Regions from separate parts of the Specibacter sp. AOP5-B1-6 genome, predicted to be linked through region 1. Evidence: predicted binding sites of a transcription regulator. Region 1 holds the regulator's gene; the other holds the start of a gene.
What was found. Region 1 encodes LexA, which represses DNA repair genes until DNA is damaged. Its sites were predicted from a motif close to TCGAACANNTGTTCGA; they were not measured.

Region 1 (4,206 bases):
CTCGAAAATTGTGTTTGAGCATTCGAACGCTTCATCATTGGGACCAGTTGGGAATAGCCTCACCGTCGGGACGGACCTTGGGCGGATATCGAGAGTACCTTCCCGCGGATGTCGCCCGGCTGCGACGAGTCCAATTGCTCCGTGACCTCGGGGTGCCGCTGCGAAAAATACCAGCCTTGCTCAACGCCACTGCCGCCGATCGGCGGCTTGAAATGAAGCTCCGCCAGGAGGAATTGAAAGCCAAGATTCGCCACTTGCAGTCCGTCGAGGCCACTGTGGCCCGCATGCTCAAAGCAGACGAGGTGGGGGTGTTGCTTTCGGCTGCGGAGCAGCAGGATGCGTTCGGAGCCAGTTGGGACCCAGCATGGGGTCCCTCCGCACGTGAGCAGTGGGGCGACTCCGCGCAGTGGGCAGAGTACGCGGAGCGTTCAGCATTGCGGACCGCTGACGATTGGCAGCGCGCTGTCGCACCAATGCAGGAGGTGACGGACGCTTTCGCATTGGCGAAGCGCGGGGGCGTGATCCCCGGAAGCGACGCGGCGAACGTCCTGGCGGAGGATCACCGGGCCGCCATGGGCGAGTACTTCCACTGCACTCTGTCCATGCAGGTGCTCATGGCCCGCAGATACGTCGCCGAGGCCGGATTCACCGAGTACTACGATCAATTCGAACCAGGACTTGCCGAGTGGATGAAACTGGTTATCGATGCCCATGCACGGGCCAAGGGAATCGAACCTGACACGGCAGCCTGGGAGTAGCGTCACTTAGCTCGGATTGAGGGCAACCCTTACAAGTTCAGCAGCGGGTGCGTGGAGCGCCTCGGCCGCGCTTTTGCCGGTAGCGGCAAGGTAGGCATCCACCAGGCGGTTGCCGACCGCGTATCCGGCTCCTGTGGGAACACCGACGGGGTCAGTGCCAAATCGGCTGGCTGCCTCATCGCCATGCACCCACGCCGTGAAGTGTTGCATGCCTTGGACGTCCAGTCCGGAAACGACCTTTTCGAAAACTGTCTCACTGCTGAGGTGGGGGACACCTATCGGGGTGTAACCGGCCGGACCGTACAGCTGCCGCGAAAATGCGTCAGCAAGTCCCTCTGAAACGATTAGTTCGCCAACGGCGACCATTTTTGGATCCCATATGACCCCGCCTGGTGCGTATCTCAAGTTGTGGTTCAGCTCGTGGACAGCTGCCGCCTCCAGTCGTTCAAGATTTTCCGTCGTTGGCCAAAGGGTAAATGAGATGAAACCCGTGGCACTGCCATTTCCGCTGAACCCCCGCGCGGGTCCCATGAAATATCCATCGTCAGGGTCGCCCAGGACCAGAAGGAATGTGATGTCGGGGATCTGGATACCGGGAATGGCGAGCTTCTGAACCTCGACGGCGTCGGCCAGGGCACCCTCGATCCGGATCCACGCATCCGCCGACTGCAAGAGTTTGAGGGCAGCACGCACCTCGTCTGTCCGCCGATTGAGCGGGAATCCAAAGCTCCTCGCATGCATTTGCACGAGGTCGACTTCACCAGGGAAATACCGGAACATGTTTTGCATCGGAGCAAGCATGCTTCGCAGTAGTTCCGGACGGTTGGCCTCGTCGGCGGCCAGCACAGTGCTCATTCCATGTGAGGTGTTCAATACATTGATTGTCATGTGCCCCACGCTAAAGCCTTACGCTGCGTCAGGGTCAAATGTCGTACCCATGGGGACTTGGGAGGCCATAACGTCCTTTGGGATCAAGGGCGGCCAGCCGGCGTCCTGGACTGGGATTTGTCCTCTGAGAGTGATCGATCGACTGGCCTCGCCAGTTTGGGAGTCTGGCACGGCTGGGAGAAGCTCGCCCTGACTGCTTCCGCTGATCAAGTCGAGCGGGCTTTGATTTGACGAAATACTTTTTCGTCTTCAGCAAGTGGGTTTCCTGATCGTCTCCGGACGGCCAGGGCCTGAGATCTCAGCGGCCGCCGCTACAGCATCCGAGTGGCTTCGCGAAAATCAAGCGTAGTCCGGCAGCAACCGGATTCTTGGTTCAGCTGATCACGGCCAGCTCCGGATCCCACACGAATAACCTGGCCTCCCACTGCGGGCCAGCGGCACAGCAAAGTCACGCTGCCCAAAACAAGACTGAACAGTGCGGCGCCCCGGCCACTTGGCTGGGGCGCCGCACTGTCGGCAGGGCTGGTGCTAGAGGCTGCGGAGCACCGAGACAACCTTGCCCATGATGGTTGCGTGGTCGCCGAGGATGGGCTCATAGCGCGTGTTCTGGGGCAGCAGCCAGGTGTGGCCGTCCCGTTGCCGAAAGGTCTTTACAGTGGCCTCGTCTTCAAGGAGCGCAGCAACGATGTCGCCATTGTTGGCCGTGTTTTGCTGGCGCACCACCACCCAGTCGCCATCGCAGATGGCAGCGTCAATCATGGAGTCACCCTGAACCCTGAGCATGAACAGCTCGCCGCTGCCCACAATCTGCCGGGGCAGCGGCATGATGTCATCAACCGACTGGTCGGCCAAGATGGGCCCGCCAGCCGCGATGCGTCCGACGAGAGGCACAAAGGCCGTGTCCGAGGAGCTGCTGAGTTCGGCAAAGTTCAAGCCGTTGGAGCTGCGCAGATTGGAAGGCGAACTGACGCCTTCAATCTCAACCTTGCCGCTGTCGAGCACCAGCGGAATGAGGACCTCCATGGCCCGGGGACGTTTGGGGTCGCGGCGCAAGTAGCCATGGCGTTCAAGCTGGCTCAGCTGGTGCGTGACGCTGGACAGGCTGGCAAGCCCCACCGAGTCACCAATTTCACGCATTGAGGGCGGGTAGCCCTTGTCGGCGATGGAGCGCTGGATGCACTCCAAGATCTTCTTTTGCCGGACGGTCAACCCCTTCATTCCGGCGCGACTGGGCGCCTGGGGGATGCGGTGCGGAGGTTCTGGAAGCGCCATGGTTCCGGGGTCCTTTCGTGGCTGCCCTGAACAATGTCAGTGCCTGCTGGTGGACTGCATCTAGCGGCCAATCCTTGTTTTACAAGTTTAAGCCACAATCGAAGCAATTTCAAACATTTGTTCTATCAGCCCTTGGCAAGTGTCGTCCATAGGTGCTAAAACTGTACTAGTAGTTAACTAGAACATACGCTCTATCGAAGATATAAAGCATGGAAATTTGATCCGATGGATGTTGATGGCCAGGGATCTTGATCCACGGCGAAAGGACCAGAAATCATGAATGCAATGGTTATCTCAGCAGGAACCCGCAGCAGGTACGCAAACAATTCGACGGCCGGTGATGCTGCACCGTGGCGCTTTCAGCCGGCCACTGCCGGTGCTGTCAATGGCAGTGCGTCAAGGCTTGGATCTGCGAAGCGCGGAATGATCCAGCCCGACCCAATCCAGCCCGGCCCGATCCGGCCCGACACGGACCTGAAGGGCAGCGACAAGGCCCGAATCCAGTTGACCCGCCGCGGCCGTTTGGTGCTCCTTGGTGTGCCAGCCATTGTCACCGCCGCCGTCATGGTTTTTGCAGCCTTGGCCATCGGGCTGGGCTCCATTGCCACCCCGGCCCAGGCCTCCGCAGAGTACACGGCTGTGGACCTGGCCGATTACGCCGTGTCCGTCACGGTCCTTCCCGGGGACAATCTGTGGAGCATTGCCAGCGCTTCAAACCCAAATGGCGACGTTCGTGACGTTGTCAGTGAGATTGTGGCGCTCAATGAACTGGGCAGCGGAGTCCTGCAGGCCGGTCAGCGCCTGTACGTTCCGCTCCCCAAATAGTGCCTTCCACCCCCTAAGCAGTGCCTGTTGTGGCAGCGCCCGTTGGCTATGCCGCGGAAGCCCGCAAACCCCGCACCCGCTGTCAAGGTGTCCGCATGGTGTCGGCGTTTCGGCATTTGGACCGGTCACCAATTAAGCTGGTGCCATGGATGAGTTTGAACTCTTGGGCCAATTGCCGCTCCGCGACGATCTGCGCGGACAGCACCCCTACGGTGCGCCCCAGATTGACGTGCCGGTGCTGCTGAACGTCAACGAAAATACTTTTGGCGTTCCCGCCGACGCACGGGAAGCCATCCTGGCGGCTGTGGCGGCCGAGCTTGACGGCCTGAACCGCTACCCGGACAGGGAATTCACCGTCTTGCGCCAGGAACTGGCGGCGTACCTGGGCCACGGGCTCAGTGAAACCAACCTGTGGGCGGCGAACGGTTCAAACGAGGTCCTGCAACAGCTGCTGCAGGCATTT
Region 2 (4,206 bases), on a different contig from region 1:
GGTTTCGTTCGTGGTGGGATTTGCCTGTGTGGTCTTGGCTCTCACGGGCAGCACCTGGGCCCCCGGAGTCGGCGACTCCACGAATGCAATGAATCTTGGATTGGCCGCAGGCGCGTTGGCCGCCATGCCCGCAGTTGTTGCAGCCGCCTTGCTGCTCACGCCGCGTTTTGGTGCCATCGTGGGCTGGTCGGCACTGCTGTTGTGTGCAGGCCTGGGCGTAGCGTCCGCCGCACAGTTTTCAGGTGCTGGCAGTTCCCTGCAGTGGCCGTTGATGCTGCCTGCCGCCGTGCTGGGGAGTCTGGCGTTCGCGCTGCCGGTCAGTGGATTGCTGTCGACCAGGCCCGCCGTGCGCATTGCCGTGGGTGTGGCCCTCGGTCTGGCCGGTGTCGTCCCCGCGATCATGGCCGTGACTGCGGCAGGATTCATCGCACCGGTAGCCGCTGCCGCGCTCGCCGTTTGGGCATGGAGGCGACTGAACGAGGGGCGTCGCCGACCTGTTTCGCAGGTGTCCTATCCGCACTAGTCTCGTCAGCGGAAGGCGCGGCTGATTCCTCCTGCAAACTGGCGCAGCTGCATCCAGATCGCGAAGCGTTGGAGCGGCGTCAGCATGAATCCGACCGCCCGACGCCAGTCACGACTGCGCTGCCAGGCCAAGGTAATGCCCAGCCGGGTGCCTCCTGTCGTGGCAGAGAGTGCAATGTACAACTGGTACGAATTGCTTCGACCCAGATTGGGGTATGTGAATCGCCAGCTGATGCTTGATTCGGGCGCAACTGAGACCAGCTCGACTCGACGGCGCTCGCTGCCCCTCCGCACGCGTACTGTCTTCCCGTCCGGCCATTCGGTTGGTGGAATCGTCAACCAGCTAGCTCCCACCATTGCATCGCCGGTGATGCCCGGCGCAATGATGCTGCCGGTGAGTGGCTCCCACTCCGGCATCCTCTGAGGGTTCACCAGCAGGGCCCACACCTTCTCGATCGGGGCAGGAACAAATACCTCGGTGGAACCGTGCTTACTGTCAGGAGGTACTGCGATTGGTGTTGGCGATGTTGAGGGAGTTGCGGCGGCATTGGATTCTTCGGCGTCGGCCAGCTGGCTGATGAGTGCCGCCGGGGAGGTGCCCAGCCGCTGCAGCAGCTCCTCAATGAGTCCGCTCGGTTCGGAGAGAAGTTCTGCCAAGACGGCGGCAGCATCGCCGTCGTTCTTGCCCTTGGACGCCCGGGTGATGACATCGAAGGCGCGCTTGCCCCATTCGTACCCATTGGTTTCGTGGAAGGTGATGCGCCCTCCGTCGGGCGCCGGGAGGTCGATTCCGATGGATTGCAGCGCCAGGCTCCGCTGCTCGGCAATGGCCTGTCGGGTTGCCTCGAGGGTGACGCCGTGGCTGCGCAGCACTTGGCCGGCGGTTTGCTCACTGAGCGTCAGCGCAAGGAGCAGATGCTCGACGTCGGGCTCCCGTTGGCCCATGCGGGAGGCCTCCTCCATGGCTGCGAGGGACAGGGTTTGGCTGGTGGTTGCGGCCCTGACGAACTTGCTCATTGGTTTCTCCTGGGGACGGGGATTCTCGGATCGATCCGCTTTGCATATTTCTTGTGCGCCGCCTGCCGTGTCACGCCGAGTGCGTCGGCGACATCCTGCCAGCTCATTCCTTCACGCAATGCAGCTTCCACCTGGGCGAGCTCAAGCGTGTCGGCAAGGACGCGCAAGGACGCGACAGCTCGAAGCCCGGAGCGGGGATCGTTCGTGTCCGCTGCCGTCTTGGCGATCTGTCGTGGTTCCATGTTGTAAACCTAGGTTGCTAAGGCCGAGGCTGTCAACCTGGGTTGCTCCGTGTTTGCTGGGATGGCGCCTGCCACTGCGGCCTGAGGGCTTGATGCCATGCAAATGACTCGAATGTGTGTTCGGATCATGGGAGAATGGGGTGCATGAGCAACGCACGCATCGCCCTGGTGGACGTGAACAATTTTTATGTCTCCTGCGAACGGGTCTTTGACCCCAAGCTGGAAGGCCGTCCCGTCGTCGTGCTGTCAAACAATGACGGCTGTGTGGTGGCGCGTTCAGCGGAAGCAAAGGAACTTGGCATCGCCACCGGGACGCCATGGTTCCAGCTCCAGTCGCAGGCCAGGGCCTGGGGGCTGGTGGCGCGCTCCAGCAACTATGAACTGTACGGGGACTTGAGTGCCCGGGTCATGGAAGTGGTGGGCCGCTTTGGCACCTGGCAGGAGGTTTACTCGATCGACGAATCGTTCGTGGGGCTGGTGGGGGACTCCGCACAGCTTCAGGCAGCAGCCGGCGACATCCGGGCTGCCGTCATGCGCCACGTGGGTGTGCCTGTCTGCGTTGGTGTGGCCGCCACGAAGACGCTGGCGAAGTTTGCCAACAGGATCGCGAAGCAGAATCCGGCGATGGGCGGGGTGTGTGCGTTGGACGCCATGCCGGAAAGGCAAGTTGCCGCAATCCAGGCACGCGTTCCGGCCTCCGGCCTGTGGGGAGTGGGCGGCAAGACGACTGCCAGGCTGAAACTGATGGGCATCGAAACCATCGCCGACCTCAAATCGGCGGACCCGGCGTTGATTCGCAAGAAGTTCTCCGTCGTGCTGCAGCGCACCGTGATGGAATTGAACGGAACTGAGTGCATCCCCCACGCCGAAGAGCACGTGGACAAACAGCAGATCATGTTCTCACGCAGCTTTTCCGCCCCCGTCACGACGGTGGCGGGGATGGAAGAGGTCATGACCGTGTATGCCCAGCGCGGTGCCGCCCGGCTCAATGAGGAAGGCCTGCGGGCTGCAATCATGACGGTCACGGCCGGAACGAGCCGGTTCGCGGCAGGCGAGGGGAGCTTTCCGGCCACGACGATCCGCTTCGCGACGCCCACCCGGGACCCCATTGTGCTGGTCCGGGCCGCCGTTGCCGCCATCAGGCAAAGCGCCGTTGCCGGTGCCTCCTACCTGCGGGCCGGTGTCATGTTCGGTGGACTTGAGCCGGCTTCAGGATCGGGGATGCTTGACGTTTTCGGTGCCGGGGAGGCGCAGCCGGACGTGGGCGGGGTGCTGGGAGAAGTCCGCAGCAGGTTCGGCGCCATGGCCATCGGCATCGGGATTGGCGGGCTGGCCGAGGCGCCGCAGTGGTCGATGAAGCGTGAACATTCCTCTCCGCGGTACACCACGGAGTGGCAGGAATTGCCGGTTGTGCGGGCGTAACGGGCTGCCGCCCGCCAGCCCCGGATAAGTGTCAGGCCCCGGACCCGTTCTTGTATTCCGTGCCAAGGATGCTTGGCCGGAACTCTCACAATCGAACGAGGAGCTGGCGGACCTGGCAGGTGTGGAGTGGCAGGACTGAACCGCCACTAGACTCAAGCCCATGAATCAAGTGAAAATCGCCAAGCCCCGGCGCTTCTGGCTGTTCCTCGCAGCAGGCGACGCGGTCATCGTTGGCCTGATGCTCCATTTCTTCGTGCCCGGGGGCTTCGCCAACCTCATCACCGACGCGCTCTACACTGTGCTCCTCTACCTGGTGCTCGCGCTCATCATGCCGGCAGCCAAGCGCCACTGGCTGGCGCTCGCAGCCTTCGCGGTCAGCGCCGTCATCGAGCTGTCCCAGCTGACGGGCGTGCCCGAACAGCTGGCGGAGAGCTTTCCGCCGTCGCGCCTGCTCTTTGGCACCACCTTCTCCGCGCTGGACCTGGTGGCGTACGCGGTGGGAGCGGCGGCCGTCTGCTTTGCCGACAATCTGCTGTCCGAGCGCGGCGCCCAGTGGCGTGCCACACAAGCGGAATAGCCCTCAACAGCCGCCCGTTGGAGATCTGTAGGAGGCAAGGATGCTGGATGTGGTGGTTATTGGCGCAGGTCAGGCCGGGCTTTCGGCCGCGTATTACCTGAGCCGGCACGGACTGAATCCCGAGACTGACTTTGTGGTGCTGGACGCCAATCCCGACCCCGGGGGCGCCTGGCTGCACCGCTGGCCATCGCTGACCCTGGGCGGCGCGCACGGCATCCACGACCTGCCCGGCATGAAACGTCCCCCGGCCGATCCCACCGAACCGGCCTCTGCCGTGGTCTCCCGCTACTACGGCAGCTACGAGAAAACCTTCGATTTGCCGGTGCACAGGCCCGTGAAGGTGCTTGCCGTGCGCCCGCTCATTGCGGATTCAGCCATGCTGTTTCTCGAGGACGACGGCGGTGTCCCCGCCGACATTGCCGGCCC

Region 2: ACT3TS_RS07995 (Y-family DNA polymerase) is a predicted target of LexA. The motif match lies at 1,890-1,905, and genes of this name have one in related genera.

The regions. Positions count from the first base shown of each region.
Region 1 covers NZ_JBQSVT010000001.1:21,902-26,107, reverse strand. Annotated here, with positions in the region: gene ACT3TS_RS00145 (MerR family transcriptional regulator) at 1-758, shown strand, start outside; gene ACT3TS_RS00140 (DUF2268 domain-containing protein) at 765-1,646, opposite strand; gene ACT3TS_RS00135 (phosphotransferase) at 1,647-1,877, shown strand; gene lexA (transcriptional repressor LexA) at 2,175-2,918, opposite strand; gene ACT3TS_RS00125 (LysM peptidoglycan-binding domain-containing protein) at 3,195-3,743, shown strand; gene ACT3TS_RS00120 (histidinol-phosphate transaminase) at 3,889-4,206, shown strand, end outside.
Region 2 covers NZ_JBQSVT010000012.1:3,639-7,844, reverse strand. Annotated here, with positions in the region: gene ACT3TS_RS08010 (hypothetical protein) at 1-523, shown strand, start outside; gene ACT3TS_RS08005 (Clp protease N-terminal domain-containing protein) at 529-1,539, opposite strand; gene ACT3TS_RS08000 (hypothetical protein) at 1,536-1,781, opposite strand; gene ACT3TS_RS07995 (Y-family DNA polymerase) at 1,926-3,203, shown strand; gene ACT3TS_RS07990 (DUF2809 domain-containing protein) at 3,364-3,780, shown strand; gene ACT3TS_RS07985 (FAD-dependent oxidoreductase) at 3,821-4,206, shown strand, end outside.